2 linked regions of the Actinoalloteichus fjordicus genome follow. The protein of the gene in region 2 interacts with the protein of the main gene of each other region in a pairwise test. Links are inferred from orthologs where the notes say so. Each region holds a gene or a part of one and is shown on either strand. Other genes may lie near its edges.

Region 1 (3,240 bases), 2.6 Mb from region 2 along the record:
GTGCGGACAGCGCTCGCACCGGCGACCGGTGCCGTCTCGGCTCGGCCAGCGGCCTGCGGTTACCGTGGCGTCCGTGTCCGACACGTCTGATCGCCCGGTCGTCCCCCGCCTGGCACTGGGGCTGGCCGCCCTCGGCCGTCCCGCCTACATCAACCTCGGCCGAGAGCGGGAGCTGCCTGCGGAGCGCACCGTCGCGGCGATGCGTGCGGCGACCTGGGCGACGCTGGACGTCGCCTATGCGCAGGGCGTCCGCTGGGTCGACGCCGCCCGGTCCTACGGTCGCTCCGAGGAGTTCCTCGCGGACTGGCTCGACGACCGGGGGCACACCGACGTCATGGTGTCGAGCAAGTGGGGCTACGCCTACGTCGCCGACTGGCGGGCCGATGCTCCCGTGCACGAGGTCAAGGAGCACTCCTCGGCCCGACTGCGAACCCAGTGGGCGCAGAGCCGGGATCTCCTCGGCGACCGGATCGACCTCTACCAGGTGCACTCGCTGACCTGGGACAGTCCGCTGTTCGACGACGCCGACCTGCTCGCCGAACTCGCCGACATCGCGGGCGAGGGAGTCCGGCTCGGCTTCTCCACCTCCGGACCCCGCCAGGCCGACACGGTGCGCAGGGCCTCGGCGTTGGAGGTCGACGGACGGCGGCTGTTCCAGACGGTGCAGTCGACGTGGAATCCCCTGGAGCCCTCAGTGGGCGGCGCACTCGCCGAGGCGCACGCAGCAGGCTTCCACGTCCTGGTGAAGGAGGCGCTGGCCAACGGCAGGCTGGTGGTGCGTCCGCCCGAGGTGCTCGCCGAGATCGCCCGTAGGCACGAGGTCGGTCCGGACGCGGTCGCGCTGGCGGCGGCGTTGTCTCGACCGTGGGTGGACACCGTGCTGCTGGGACCCGCCGGACCCGCACAGTTTCGCGCCAACCTCGCCGTCGACGGCCTGCGCCTCGATGCGGCCGAACTCGACGCGCTGCTCGGCCTCGCCGTCCCCGCCGACCGGTACTGGAACGAGCGTGCCGAGCTGTCCTGGACCTGACCCGTCCCTGGACCTGACTCGTCTCCTCGGGTCCGGTGACGGCCGCGGTCCTCGATCCGAGGCCCGAGTCCGCACCGCCGAGGACACCGACGGCTTCCCGAATCGCGGCGCCGAACGGCAGGCGACGCCCCGCCCGAGGCGACCGTGATGCCCGTCCGGGACTGCGATGTCCGCCGAACGGGTGAGACTGTCGAACAGGTGACCGGCCGGGGAGAGTGGTCCGTCGCTCGACGATCGGTCGAGCGCTGATCAGTCGAACTCGCCCGCGTCGAGCAGGGTCAGCCACCGCCGAGCCAGCTCGCGGCCGTCCGGGACCATCGGCCAGGCCGGGTCCGCGACCTTGGCGCGCAACGCCGCCAGGTCCAGCCAGCCGCCCTCGGCGATCTCCGTGAGCTGATGCCGGATCGGGCCGTCCCAGCGCACCTCGAATGCGGTGGTGAAGAGCCGCACCGTGTCGGACTCGTACCGGCCGTCGAACAGTCGGACCAGCGGTGTTCCGCTCACGCCGAGTTCTTCGGCCAGCTCACGCCGTGCGCACTGGCCCATCTCCTCGTCCGCCCCCAGCACCCCGCCCGCCCAACAGTCGTACCTGCCGGGGAACACGTCCTTGGTCTCGGTCCGCCGATGCACGTAGACCCGCCTGCCATTACCCGATCGGACGAGAACCGAACTCGCGGCGTGCCACAGCGAGCGCGCTCGCATGTCTGCGCGGGTGGTGGCTCCGATCCGGCTGCCGGTCGCGTCGAACACGGCGACCAGCTCGTCTGGAGTGCCCATCGAGTGATCCTCTCACCACTGACCGTCAGACCCCCTGAACCCGTAGGCTGACGACCATGCGGCGGATCATGGGCACCGAGGTGGAATACGGCATCGCAGTGCCGGGGGACAGCACCGCCAATCCGGTGCTCACCTCGACGCAGGTGGTGCTGGCCTATGCGGCCTCGGCGGACATCCCTCGGTCGCGGCGGGCCCGGTGGGACTACGAGGTCGAGTCCCCGCTGCGCGACGCGCGCGGCTTCGATCTGGGCGCGGGTCACTTCCCGTCCGCCGATCCCGACTCCGACGATCTCGGTGCCGCCAACGTCATCCTCACCAACGGCGCCCGGCTCTACGTCGACCATGCGCACCCGGAGTACTCGGCACCCGAGGTCACCAACCCTCGCGACGCGGTCATCTGGGACAAGGCGGGCGAGCGGATCATGGAGGCGGCGGCGATGCGGGCCGCCACCGTGCCCGGCCAGCCCCGGCTCCAGCTCTACAAGAACAACATCGACAACAAGGGTGCCTCCTACGGCACGCACGAGAACTATCTGATGGCACGCAGCACCCCGTTCACCGCCGTCGTCGCAGGTCTGACGCCCTTCTTCGCCTCCAGGCAGGTGATCTGCGGCTCCGGGCGGGTCGGCCTCGGCGCATCCGGCGACGGCGCGGGCTTCCAGCTCTCACAGCGCGCCGACTACATCGAGGTCGAGGTCGGCCTCGAGACCACTCTCAAGCGGGGCATCATCAACACCCGTGACGAGCCGCACGCCGACGCCGACAAGTACCGCAGGCTGCACGTCATCATCGGTGACGCGAACCTGGCCGAGACCTCGACCTATCTCAAGCTGGGCACGACGGCGCTGGTCCTGGACATGATCGAGTCCGGCCACCGGTTCGACGACCTCCGGCTCGCCGATCCCGTCCACGCCGTCCACGCCATCAGCCACGACCCCGGCCTGCGGGCCACCGTCTCGTTGGCGGACGGCCGCCGCTTCACCGGCCTCGACCTGCAGTGGGCCTATCACGAGCGGGCCGAGCGCTTCGCCGAGGCGGGTGGCGTGGAACCGCCGGGGCGGGACGTGCTGGCCGCCTGGGGCGAGATCCTCTCCGCCCTCGGTCGTGACCCGATGGAGTGCGCCGATCGGCTCGACTGGCCTGCCAAGCTCCGGCTGCTCGAGGGCTACCGCAGCCGGGACGGCCTCGGCTGGGCCTCGCCCCGGCTGCACCTGGTGGACCTCCAGTACTCCGACGTCCGGCTCGACAAGGGCCTCTACAACCGCCTGGTCGCGCGCGGCTCGATGCGCAGGCTCGTCGCGGAGGAAGAGGTCCTGGCTGCGGTGACCGCCCCGCCGGAGGACACCAGGGCCTATTTCCGGGGCCGCTGCCTGGAGCGTTACCCCTCGGCGGTCTCGGCCGCCTCGTGGGACTCGGTGATCTTCGATCTGGGT
Region 2 (3,302 bases):
GACACGGCGAGCGAGTCCTCCGCCCGCTACGCTCGCCGCCGTCCGGTACCCGCAGGACGAACGGCGGGACCGGAACGGCAGGAATGGAGTTTCCACCCACATGATCGACACCACGCAGGTGCGGCCTGCCAGGCTGGCCGTCGGAGTCGTCTCCGCAGGCCGGGTGGGCGCGGTGCTGGGCGCCTCGCTGGCCCGCGCAGGCCACGTCGTGGTCGCCACGTCGGCCGTCTCCCGTGACTCGCTGCGACGCGCCGAGGAACTGCTGCCCGGCGTTCCGGTGCTTCCTCCGGACGAAGTGGTCGCCATGGCGGACCTCGTACTGCTCGCGGTCCCGGACGACGTGCTGCCCGGCCTGGTCAGCGGCCTGATCGCCACCGGATCGCTGCGGGCGGGCCAGATCGTCGCGCACACCTCGGGCGCCCACGGGGTGGCGGTGTTGGCGGAGGTCGCGAGGATCGGCGCGCTGCCGTTGGCCCTGCACCCGGTGATGACCTTCACCGGACGCAGCGAGGACCTGGCGCGACTGGCGGCCTGCTGCATCGGGATCACCGCATCGGGTGAGCGAGACTCGCCCACCGATCCGGGCTGGAGCGTCGGCGAGGCGCTGGTGGTGGAGATCGGTGCGGACCCGGTGTTCATCCCGGAGGCGGCCCGACCGCTGTATCACGCGGCCCTCGCGCACGGGGCGAACCATCTGATCACGTTGATCACCGAATGCGTCAGCCTCCTCTCGGCGGCCGGGGTCGCTCAGCCGGAACGACTGCTGGGGCCCTTGTGCAGCGCGGCACTGGACAACGCACTCCGCCACGGCGACCGGGCACTCACCGGGCCGGTGGCCAGGGGCGACCTGAGCACGCTGCGCGCCCACCTCGACGTCCTCGGCGAGGTCGCGCCTGAGGTGGTGCCGAGTTACCGCGTGCTCGCCGCCCGCACGGCCGAACGGGCGCGGGCGGCCGGAGTGCTCCCCGAGACCGCCGCCGCCGAGGTCGCCGACCTGCTCGATGAGGAGAACCGATGACCGACGCCCCGGCCGCTGCCGCGCTCTTCCAGCCGGACGGCACCACGGTGCACGACGACCCCGCGCAGCTCGCCAGGGTGACGCGGGCCTTGCGGGCCACCGGACGCAAGATCGTCCTGGTCCCGACGATGGGCGCACTGCATCGCGGGCATCGCGAGCTGATTCGGCGGGCCCGTCGCATTCCCAACACCGTCGTGGTCGTCTCGATCTTCGTCAACCCGCGCCAGTTCGGCGCGGGAGAGGACTTCACCCGCTATCCGCGCGACCTGGACGTCGACGTCGCGGTCTGCCGGGACGAGCAGGTCGCGCTGGTCTTCGCCCCCACCGTCGAACAGATGTACGGCTCGGGCGCCTCCGTCGCGGTGACGCCGGGCGCGTTGGGCTCGGAGCTGGAGGGCGCGAGCCGACCCGGCCACTTCGACGGGGTGCTGACCGTGGTCGCGAAGCTGCTCAACATCGTCCGGCCGGATTACGCCTTCTTCGGTGAGAAGGACTATCAGCAGCTCGTGCTGCTGCGGCGCATGGGGCGAGAGTTGAACTTCGACGCCTCGATCGTGGGCATCCCGACCATCCGTGAGCATGACGGCCTGGCGCTGTCCTCGCGGAACGCCTACCTGGACTCCGACGAGCGCGCCGCCGCCGTCGTCATCTCGGCAGCCCTGGCCGCCGCGGTGCACGCGGGCACGGCAGGCGCCGACGCGGTGCTGGCCGCCGCCCGGTCCGTGCTGGCCAGTGAGCCTGCTCTCGACCTGGACTACCTCGAGCTGCGCGACGTTGAACTGAATGCCGCCCCGGAGCGAGGCGAGGCACGACTGTTGGTCGCGGGGCGGATCGGCGGTGTTCGACTGATCGACAACACCGCAGTCCGGCTCGGCGAGCCGGATACCTCGGCGGGCCGAGCCATCGATACCGAGGCGGGGCGAGCCCCGGACGAGACGGAGCCTGCCCACGCGGGCAGCTGAGAGTCCATCGGCCACCGCGCCCTCCTCGGGCGCGGCAGAGGGGAGAGCAGATGTTGCGGACGATGCTCAAGTCGAAGATCCATCGCGCCACCGTCACTCAGGCGGATCTGCATTACGTCGGCTCGGTCACCGTGGACGAAGACCTGATGGACGCCGCCGACCTCCTGGCGGGGGAGCAGGTGGCCATCGTGGACGTCACCAACGGCGCCCGGCTGGAGACCTACGTCATCCCCGGCGAGCGAGGCACCGGGGTGTTAGGGATCAACGGCGCCGCCGCCCACCTGGTACACCCCGGCGACCTGGTGATCCTCATCGCCTACGGGCTGATGGACGCGGCCGAGATCCGCGAGCACCGGCCCTCGGTGGTCTTCGTCGACTCGCACAACAAGGTGGTCACCCGAGACGACGACCCGGCGGGAGTCCCGGCGGACTCCGGGCTGAAGTCGGGGGCGGTGACCGCGGGCCCGCCGGTCACGGGGCCCGCGACCGGCACGGGCAGGCCTGCCCAGGCCGCCGAGGACCGAGCGGCAGGCGCGGAGACCGACGACGCGGCCCGGCTGGACGCTCTGCTGCAGTCCGAACGCTGACCCGGCCACGAGGCCAGCGCGCGCACGAAGGGAAGGACCTCCGGTGCTGTTCGCCATCGACGTCGGGAACACCAACATCGTGCTCGGCCTGTACGAGGGCGAGGGTGCGGACGCGCGGCTCATCCGGGACTGGCGGATGCGCACCGACGCCAGGGCCACGGCCGACGAGATCGCGCTGACGATGCGGGGACTGCTCGGCGATCATGCCGAGGAGATCACCGGCATCTCCGCCCTGTCCACGGTCCCCGCCGTGCTGCGTGAGCTGCGCGTGATGCTCGCCCGCTACTACGCCGACGTGCCGACGCTGATCGTGCAGCCGGGGGTGCGCACCGGGGTCCCGCTGCTGGTGGACAACCCCAAGGAGGTCGGCGGCGACCGGGTCGTCAACACGCTGGCCGCCCATCACCTCTTCGGCACCGCCTGCGTGGTCGTCGACTTTGGCACCTCCACCAACATCGACGTGATCTCGGCCAGGGGCGAGTTCCTCGGCGGCGTGTTCGCCCCCGGCATCGAGATCTCGGTGGACGCGCTCGCGTCGCGGGCGGCCCAACTGCGCAAGGTCGAGCTGATCCGTCCGCGCCACGTGATCGGCAAGAACACCGTCGAATGTCTGCAGGCGGGCATCCTCTACGGCTTCGCCGGGCAGGTCGACGGGCTGGTGCGGCGCATCAGCGCCGAGTTGGCCGCGACGGAGCGAGGACCGATCACCGTGCTCGCGACCGGCGGGCTGGCGCC

The links.
Region 1: the proteins of panC (region 2) and UA74_RS12970 interact in binary tests that used the Escherichia coli proteins (3 or more experiments, as listed by UniProt). The link is inferred for Actinoalloteichus fjordicus from one-to-one orthologs.

The regions. Positions count from the first base shown.
Region 1 is NZ_CP016076.1:2,905,715-2,908,954, forward strand. The notes cover bases 44-2,970. They hold UA74_RS12970 (NUDIX hydrolase), read right to left. Parts: upstream 1,808-2,970; coding sequence 1,280-1,807; downstream 44-1,279. Other genes in these bases: UA74_RS12965 (aldo/keto reductase), read left to right, coding at 74-1,030; dop (depupylase/deamidase Dop), read left to right, coding at 1,864-2,970. In the rest of the region: more of dop, read left to right, coding at 2,971-3,240.
Region 2 is NZ_CP016076.1:353,331-356,632, forward strand. What follows is about bases 9-2,997. They hold panC (pantoate--beta-alanine ligase), read left to right. Parts: upstream 9-1,014; coding sequence 1,015-1,980; downstream 1,981-2,997. Other genes in these bases: UA74_RS01560 (Rossmann-like and DUF2520 domain-containing protein), read left to right, coding at 101-1,018; panD (aspartate 1-decarboxylase), read left to right, coding at 2,031-2,567; UA74_RS01575 (type III pantothenate kinase), read left to right, coding at 2,611-2,997. Outside these bases: more of UA74_RS01575, read left to right, coding at 2,998-3,302. UniProt on the Escherichia coli protein: Catalyzes the condensation of pantoate with beta-alanine in an ATP-dependent reaction via a pantoyl-adenylate intermediate.